Regions from separate parts of the Methylocystis sp. NC52PC genome, predicted to be linked through region 1. Evidence: riboswitches for the same ligand, from Rfam matches in the RefSeq annotation. Region 1 holds a riboswitch; the other holds the start of a gene.
What was found. A riboswitch is a leader RNA that binds a small molecule or an ion and turns the genes downstream of it on or off. The one in region 1 is predicted to bind cobalamin.

Region 1 (4,409 bases):
GCTTGGCGAGATCGTCGGGCGCGCCGCGCGGGGCGGCGAGAAGCTCGAAGGCTTCCGTCGACTCATAAGCCGCGCCGGCGCCAGCGCTGTCGGCGACCGCGGGCTCGGCTTCCGGCGCCTCGGCCTCGCCGAGGTCGACGCCCAGCGCGCCCTGGCTGCGGGAGATGCCGTCGATCGCCGCCTTGGCGATGAGATCGCAGTAAAGCGCAATGGCGCGGCCGGCGTCGTCATTGCCGGGGATCGGGAAGGTCACGCCGTCGGGATCGCAGTTGGTGTCGAGAATCGCCACGACCGGGATCTTGAGGCGGTTGGCCTCCTTGATCGCGAGCTGCTCCTTGTTGGTGTCGATGACGAAGATCAGGTCGGGCGTGCCGCCCATGTCCTTGATGCCGCCCAGCGCCTTTTCGAGCTTCTCGCGCTCGCGCGTCAGCAGCAGGCGTTCCTTCTTCGTGACGCCCTGGGCGCCGGCCGAGAGCTGGTCGTCGAGCTTGCGAAGACGGTTGATAGAGCCGGAAATCGTCTTCCAGTTGGTCAGCGTGCCGCCGAGCCAGCGGGAATTGATGTAATATTGCGCGCTGCGCTTGGCGGCGTCGGCGATCTGGTCCTGCGCCTGGCGCTTGGTGCCGACGAAGAGCACGCGGCCGCCCTTGGCCACCGTGTCGGAGACGACCTTCAGCGCCTGATGCAGCAGCGGCACCGTCTGGGCGAGGTCGATGATGTGGATGTTGTTGCGCGCGCCGAAGATATAAGGGGCCATCTTCGGGTTCCAGCGATGCGCCTGGTGGCCGAAATGAGCGCCCGCCTCGAGAAGGCCGCGCATGGAAAAATCGGGAATCGCCATGTTTTTTCTCCGGTTGAGCCTCGGCGAAAGCTTGGACGGGCCGGAAATCCGACCACCGGAAACGACGTCTTGGATCAGACGCCGTGAGACTTTCGCCTGTGGGATGCGCGCGCTTATAGGCGAAGCGCAGCCAAGGAGCAATAGCCTCGTCGCGCCGGTTGCGCGCCGACCCCCGCGCGCGCCCGAGCAGCCCGCCGGGAAAGGACCCGTGAGGGCGAAAACTTTAAATTTTGCGACGCAAAAATTATTTCCTCCGCGACCTGTTGTCGCAGTCTAATGCCATGAATTTATTGGCTTATATGGCAATTTTGAACCCTTAAAAACCGGTTTTACAGGCGCATTGCCAAGCGTTTTGAATCGAGCTAGGGTTACCTCGATGCGGCAAGCATTCTGGTAAAAAAACAACAGGGGGAAAACGCATGGCCGTCAACGTTCACAACTCCGGCGACATTGGCAAGATGCTGATCTGGGTTGCCGCTTTCGTCGGCTTCGTCATCGTCGCTCTCACGTGGGTTCCGGACTGGATCTCCCCCGAGGGCACCAACGGTACGGGCAACGGCACCGATCCGGGCGTCGGCCGCACCGTTCGCATGGTTCAGTAATCATACCCCTGCCATGGACTTGCCGGGGGCTTCGCTCCCGGTCTCGTCTTTGCAGGGTCGGCCATATTCTTTATGTGGTCGAGCAAATGGGAGCCGACGGTCTCGACAAGCTCGAGCGTCGGCCTCCTTTTTTTTTGAGCGGCGCGACGCCATGCAGACGCGCCTGTCGGACTAGAACTCGATCCCCGCCTGAGCCTTCACGCCCGCCGAGAAATGATGTTTCACCAGCGTCATTTCCGTCACCAGGTCGGCGGCGGCGATCAGTTCCGGCTTGGCGTTTCTTCCTGTGACGACGACATGAAGGTCGGCGCGTCGCGACCCGAGTCGGGAGAGAACCTCTTCGAGCGGGAGATGGTCGTAGCGCAGCGAAATATTCAGCTCGTCGAGCACCAGCAGGCGGACGCCGGGGTCATCCATCAATTCGCAGGCCTTGTCCCAGGCGCGGCGCGCGGCCGCTTCGTCGCGAGCGCGGTCCTGCGTCTCCCAGGTGAAGCCCTCGCCCAGCGTATGCCAGGACACCGGGCCGAGCTTTTCGAGCATCTCGCGCTCGCCGCTGCGCCACTGACCCTTGCCGAACTGCACGACGCCTACTTTCCAGCCGTGGCCGAGCGCCCGTAAGGCAAGACCAAAGGCCGCAGTCGATTTTCCCTTGCCTGGTCCGGTGTGGACCATGAGCAGGCCCCGTTGCGCGATGGTCTTGCCGGCGACCTCGGCGTCCTGCACGGCCTTGCGCTTTTCCATCTTGGCGCGATGACGGCGCGCGGCGTCGTTTTCCTCTTCGGTCAAGCCGGACTCCTCATTTGACGTCTCTAGAACCAACGCATATGACTGGTCGCGACGGTCCTTCGCAAGAAGGCGAACAGGGAACGCGGTGCGGGCACGCCCCAAAACCGCGGCTGCCCCCGCAACTGTAACCGGGAAGGCTGCGCCATCGGCCACTGAGCGAGAGGCTTGGGAAGGCGGCGCGGATGATGCACCGGAAGCCAGGAGACCTGCCGTCGCGGCGATGCTTCATCGCCTGTCGCAACATTTCGCCGCCGGTGGGGCGGCAGGGAGACGTCGCATGACGACCAACACCGCCGCCGTCCGCTCGCTTGCAACCTCGCGCGCGGAAGTTCTCAAAGCCGCCTTCGTCGCCTTTGTGCTTGGCGTCGGCCTCGTCTACGGCGCCGGCTTCGCCAATACCGAGAGCGTTCACGACGCGGCGCATGATTCGCGCCACGCGCTCTCTTTCCCGTGTCACTGATCGCCGCGCCACGCGACCCGTGATCGCGCGCCTTCTGGCGGCCGGCCTCGTCGCCGGCGTTGTTGCGGGACTCGCTGTCGCGGCCCTGCAGCATGTCACCACCACTCCCCTCATCCTCGCCGCCGAGGTCTATGAGGCGGCGCAGCATGCGCATGACGCCGCCGAACAGTCGGCGCCCGCTTTCGAGGGCCTGCGGCGCACCGCGGCGACGAGCGTTGCAACCGTCGCCGTCTGCATCGGCTATGCGCTGATCCTGCTCGCCGGCATGCTGGCGTCGGGCGACGGGATCGGACCGCGCCGCGCCGCGCTGTGGGGCGCCTGCGCTTTCGCAGCCACTGGCCTCGCCACCAGCCTCGGCCTCGCGCCGCAGCTTCCCGGCGCGGCGGAGACCGATCTTGTGGGCCGTCAGCTTTGGTGGTTCGCCACGGCCGTTTCGACGGCGTCGGGCCTTTATGCGCTTTTACGGGGAGACTCCGTCCTCGCCCGAGCGCTCGGCGTCGCGATGCTCGTCGCCCCGCATTTTTTCTGGCCGACGCCGGCGGCGCCCGAAAGCACGGTTCCGGCTGAACTCGCCGCGCGTTTCGCCGCCGCGTCGCTCGCAGTGCAGGCGACATGCTGGGTGCTCGCCGGCGCGCTCGCCGGCCTCGTCTGGCGGCTCTCGTCACGCGATGAAACGGAGGCGGCATGAGCGCGCAGAAAATCCCAGCGACCATCGTCACCGGCTTTCTGGGCGCCGGCAAGACCACGCTGATCCGTCACGTGCTGGAGAACGCCCGCGACCGTCGTCTCGCCCTCGTCATCAATGAATTCGGCGACGTCGGCGTCGACGGCGACATTCTGCGCGCCTGCGGCGTCGAGAATTGCCCCGACGAAAATATCGTCGAACTCGCCAATGGCTGCCTGTGCTGCACGGTGGCGGACGATTTCGTGCCGGCCATCGAAGCGCTGCTCGCGCATGAAAAGCGGCCCGATCACATTATCATCGAGACGTCCGGCCTCGCTTTGCCCAAGCCGCTGGTTAAGGCCTTCGACTGGCCGGCGATCCGCTCCAGGTTGACCGTCGACGGCGTAATCGCCGTCATTGACGGCAAGGCGGTTGCGGAAGGCCGCTTCGCCGACGATCTTGACGCGATCGCCGAGGAACGCGCCGCGATCGAGACGATCGACCACGACAATCCGCTCGAAGAGGTGTTTGAGGATCAGCTCGCCTGCGCCGATCTCGTCATCCTCAACAAGACCGATCTGCTCGACGAAGATGAAGCGCGCGAGGTGGCCGCGCGTCTCACGTCGGGCGCGCGCGCGGCGGTGAAACTCGTGCGCGCGCACGAAGGCAGGGTCGATCCGCTCGTGCTGCTCGGACTTGCGGCGGCGGCGGAAAATGATCTCGACAATCGCCCCTCGCATCACGACGCCGAGCCCGATCACGATCACGACGACTTCGACAGCTTCGTCGTGAGCCTGCCCGCCGCGTCCGACGCGGCGGCTCTCGTTGCGAAACTCGCAGACGTCGCGCGCGCCCACGACGTGCTGCGCATCAAGGGCTTTGTCGAGGTCGCCGGCAAGCCGATGCGGCTGCTCGTGCAGGGCGTCGGCGCGCGCATCCAGCACCATTTCGATCGCGCCTGGAATCCGGGCGAAGAGCGCGCGAGCCGGCTCGTGGTGATCGGCCAGAAAGGTCTCGATCGCGACGCCATCGCCGCCGCGCTGGCCCAGCCGTGAC
Region 2 (4,409 bases), 170 kb from region 1:
AATCATAACGCGCCCCCACGCGCAGACCCTTCAGCTGACCTTCCTTGAACTCATAGGCCGAAGCCAGGGAGCCGACATTGCGAGGAACGAAGGGGATCGGCTGTCCGACGACGGGAACGCCGAGGTGCGTCGGATTTGATTTGGTGGTGATGGCGACGGTGTTGGCGTAGGCGAGATTCAGGCTCCAGCCGGGCAGGATCTCGCCCTGAATGTCGAGTTCCGGTCCCTGCGAACGCCCCTGACCGACAAGCGTCACGTGGTTGAAGTCATAGGGGACGCCGATTGGAATATTGGTCTTGACCAGATGGTAATAGGCCGCCGTCGCCTGAAGCCTGTCGCCAAATAGCGATAACTTCAGTCCGGCTTCCTCTTGCGCGCCGGCGCTCGGCGGGGTCGGGTCGTTCGTGCCGTAGACCAGCTTGCCGTCGTAGTTCGGACCGTAGGATTCCGCATAATTTCCATAAAAACTGAGCCATTCCAGCGGTCGCCACAAGAAACCGACGCGCGGCGTAACCCTCTGGCTGACAAAGCGCGAGGTGCTGGCGATCGTGGCGAAGTTGCACGGGATCGCAACGCCTGACCGCCAGTTCGACGAATACGGCCCGCAGAAATTCATATTGTCGGAGGCTCCGGTTCGGCTGTCGATATACTGCCAGCGGGCGCCGCCGAGCACGTGAAGGCCGAACGGCAGTTTGATCTGGTCCTGCAGATAGACGCCGTAATTGTCGGCGGATTGCCGTGTGGCGTTGTAGGGAACGAGCCCGCCGATGGGGGTCGGGAGATAGGGGGCGCCGAATATGGCGACCGTCCCGGGATACTGCGGGATCATGTTCTGACCGCTGAAGTTGTAACGATAGTAATCGGCTCCGGAAAGCAAAGTATGGCTGGCGTGTTCGCCGGTGTTGAAATGTCCGACGAGATTGATCGCCGTCGCATATTCCGCCTGTCTGTTGTCCGACGGATATGAGCCGTAGTTCAGCAGGACATTGTTGGGCGAGTAGGTCTGATAGAAAGGAATGAAGTTGACCGAGGGCAGATAGCAGCTGGCGCTTCCCGGCGTTATGCAGTCTGAGATGGAGGTGGTTCCGCCATTGTTCTGCCAATTGGCATGCAAGATTTGCATGAACAGGGTCTGCTGGATCGACCAATCCTTGCTGAAGTCGTGATGCCAGGTCACCTCGCTGAAGTTTTGCCGCTGGGCGTATGGCGACTGCGGCCCCCAGTTGAAACTGCGCCCGAGCCACAGGGGCAAGAACATCCCGTAATAAGGAACGTAAAACCAGTCCTGATTCATATTGTTCTGCTGGAACTGCGTCGACGCTCTGATCCAGTTGCTGGCGTCGATGTTCCATCTGACGACCGGATTGACCATCGTGTTTCTTGTGTAGTCGAAGCTGCGAAACGACCCGTCGTTCTCATAGGAGAGGATGAAGCGGTAGAGCAGATCCTTGTTGGAGGCGACCGGCCCGGTGGCGTCGACGACCGTGCGATAGGAGGCGTAGCTGCCGATCTGCTGCTGCACGGAGGCGGAAGGCTTTGCGAGCGGCTGCTTTGTGTTGATGTTGACGATGCCGCCGGGCTCCACCGCGCCGTAAAGGATGGCGGCAGGGCCTTTCAGCACCTCGACGCTCTCCACATTGGCCAGCTCGGCGCTGCTCGAGCCGGCGAAGTTGAGGCCGAAACTGTCGACCCGGAAACCGTCGCGGAAGTAGTTCTGCGTCTGAAAGCCGCGAATGATGATCTGTCGGAAGGAATTGCCCAGCGCCGCGTCGCCGCCGCCCGAGGTGGTCACGCCGCTGACGTTCTTCAACGCCTGGTCCAGCGTGATGGCCTGCTGGTCTTCGAGCATGCGCCGCGTGACCATCTTCGTCGTGACTGGCGTATTCATCACCGGCGTGTTGACCTTGGCGCCGAGCGACCCGATCGGCGCGGCATAGGAGGCGGGATTGTTGCAGATGCCGTCGGCGCAAATTTCCCCGTTGTCGCCGGGACCGATTTCCGTGCCGCCGCCGTTGGCTTCCGCCTGTTGGCCGTCCGCGGTCGCCCCACTCGAAAAGGCGCTTCCCGCGCGCGTCCCGGTGGGCGTCGGCTTGCCGACTTCGATAACCGGAAGCGTCTCCCGGCCGAGCGCCGGCGAAACGAGGCCCGCGCAAAGGATGTAGGAAAGAAGGGACGGGCGACGGCGCGCGACGCCGTAAATGCCGCCATTGGCGGCGGTCGAGGAGAGAGTATGCATGAGCCGAGACTCGCAGCAACGTGGGCCGTCACTGCGAAAGGTCTTGTACTGCCGAATTAGCGCCTAAGGCGCGTGACGACAGTTTTGGACCGCCTCGGTGCACCCCGCCCGACGCTCTCGCGCGTGACCACGATCGATGGCAGGTCTCCTGGCTCGCGGGTCGCCGCCTTGAACCGCCTTCCCAGGGTAAGATCCCCAGTGGCTTTGTGGCTCTAAGGCTCGCCGCTTACAGTTGCGGGGGCAGCCTCGGCATAGCGCCGTCAGGCGCGCACCGAGTTCCCTTTTGATCCCCGAAGGGAACCATCGGCGGCAATAACGAAGCAGACCGAACACCATGTCAAGACATTTGTGGCCGGCCATAAAGGCGCCATCGCCGCGCGGCCATCTGATGCAGAGTCGTCGCCCTGCCGCGCAAACGGCGCCGATCGTCCCGTCCGCCGAGCTAGCAGACTTTCGCTGATTGACTCGAGAAATGTAGGACAGTTCGCGTTAAGTCCGATTTCCATCCCCGCTCGTGCAAGCGCCGGAGATCGGCGAAGCTCGCGCAGGGCATGCTCTGTCAAACATGCAAACGCCTCCTTTGCGCTGAGGCGGCGAATTTCATCTCTGCAAAATCCCAGCGCACGCCAGCTTGGCTGGTCTGCACATCCTTTTCGAGGAATGACAAAGACTTTTGACGCAGGACTTGCCGTGCTAATCTGGAGTCCGTCCAGGGGTGTTTATGCAGCGAAGCTGGCTACGCCTTCTCGTCTGTGCCTTCGTCGTCGTCGCGGCTCTCGCGGCGGCGGGGACGAATGCGTTCGCCGCCCCGGACGCCCATCCCTGCGCAGAGATGGCTTTTGGCGACGGCGGGCATAATGGCCACGGCGACCATGGCGCGGTTCCAAGGCGCTGCGACTCGCTCGTCTGCGGCGCTGTTCAGTTAGCGCCTCTCGCCATCATCGGGAAAGCAATCGAGGTCCGCAGCTTCCGTGCGCCACCGCCGCGCGACGACGACGCGCGTCTTGGTTTCACCGGCCCACCCCATCTGCGACCTCCAATCTCCTGAACGCCGAGCAGATAGAGCCTCGGTTTCGAGGGCGCTGACCTGCGCTGGTTCGCACGTGCGCCCGCCTTTGGCGCCGAGATACCGTCCGTCACCGTGCTTCCGCTTGGAAGCAGGAGATCACTTATGAGCGCTTCTGTTTTGCGGCGAGTTGCAAGAGCTCTGCTTGGGTTGGGGCTTCTGTCGACTTCAACGCCCGCGGTCGCAGACATCAGGGACTACGAGTTCAAGCTTGTCCGAGAGAAGGTCAAGAAGGGCCAAGCCGTCGTTGACGTTCGGCTGATTCATAAGCCCGACGATCGGGCGGTCTCGGATGCGGTTATCTTCGCCATGCGTCTGGATATGGCCCCTGATGACATGGAGCAGATGACGAGCGCGATTGAAGCGGTGAAAAGCCCCGAGCCTGGTCTCTACCGGTTCAAGGTCGATCTGACCGCTGAGGGACGCTGGCGAATCTCACTCGCGGCGAAAGTCCAGGGCGAGACGGAGACCCTGCAAGGCCGTCTGGTTTTACAGGCGACCCCATGACCATTCGCCGCCTCACTTTGCCAATGTTGATCGCCATTGCTACAGCGGCGTCGCCAGCCATCGGCGGCGAGCGCGAGGCGGCGCCCGGCTCTAGCGCAGAGAGCGTCGTGGGTTACGCGAGGCGTCTGAGCCCGGAATTAGCGGCGTCGATACTCGACGCAGACGCCGCGGCTCACCGCGTCGGCGCCGCCGGCGTGCAGCCGGACCCGACCGTCACTCTCCAGGCCTGGGACGTAAACAACAAGGGCGTCGGGCAGGTCTGGGTCGGCGCCGAGCAAACCTTCCGCTTGTGGGGCAAGACCGATCTCGAGAAAGGCATTGCGTCGGCCGACGCGGACGCGGCCCGGCGCCGGAGCGAAGCCATCGAACTCGATCTCGTCGCGCGCGTAAAGGCGGCTTACGCGCAATACAATGCGGCGCATCGCGCCGTCGAGCTTTCGAGGTCTCTCCAGCAAAGGGTCGATCAGCTCGCCGAGATTTTGCGGCTGCGTTACGGCGCAAGCTCGGTCAACCAGCAGGAGCTGATCGAGGCGGAGCTCCAAGCCGCCAACGCCGCAACGGACGTGGTCCGCCGGGAGGGAGAGGAAAAGTCTGCGGCTG

Region 2: it holds a riboswitch for cobalamin, as region 1 does, so the genes downstream of both, ACETII_RS20335 (TonB-dependent siderophore receptor) here and ACETII_RS21195 (CbtB domain-containing protein) in region 1, are expected to answer to the same signal.

The regions. Positions count from the first base shown of each region.
Region 1 is NZ_CP170127.1:3,894,536-3,898,944, forward strand. Features, by position in the region: gene ACETII_RS21180 (30S ribosomal protein S2) at 1-841, opposite strand, end outside; gene ACETII_RS21185 (hypothetical protein) at 1,261-1,443, shown strand; gene cobO (cob(I)yrinic acid a,c-diamide adenosyltransferase) at 1,615-2,229, opposite strand; cobalamin riboswitch at 2,265-2,457, shown strand; gene ACETII_RS21195 (CbtB domain-containing protein) at 2,507-2,689, shown strand; gene ACETII_RS21200 (CbtA family protein) at 2,709-3,377, shown strand; gene cobW (cobalamin biosynthesis protein CobW) at 3,374-4,408, shown strand.
Region 2 is NZ_CP170127.1:3,728,043-3,732,451, reverse strand. Features, by position in the region: gene ACETII_RS20335 (TonB-dependent siderophore receptor) at 1-2,236, opposite strand, end outside; cobalamin riboswitch at 2,358-2,556, opposite strand; gene ACETII_RS20330 (hypothetical protein) at 2,973-3,110, opposite strand; gene ACETII_RS20325 (FixH family protein) at 3,408-3,809, shown strand; gene ACETII_RS20320 (TolC family protein) at 3,806-4,409, shown strand, end outside.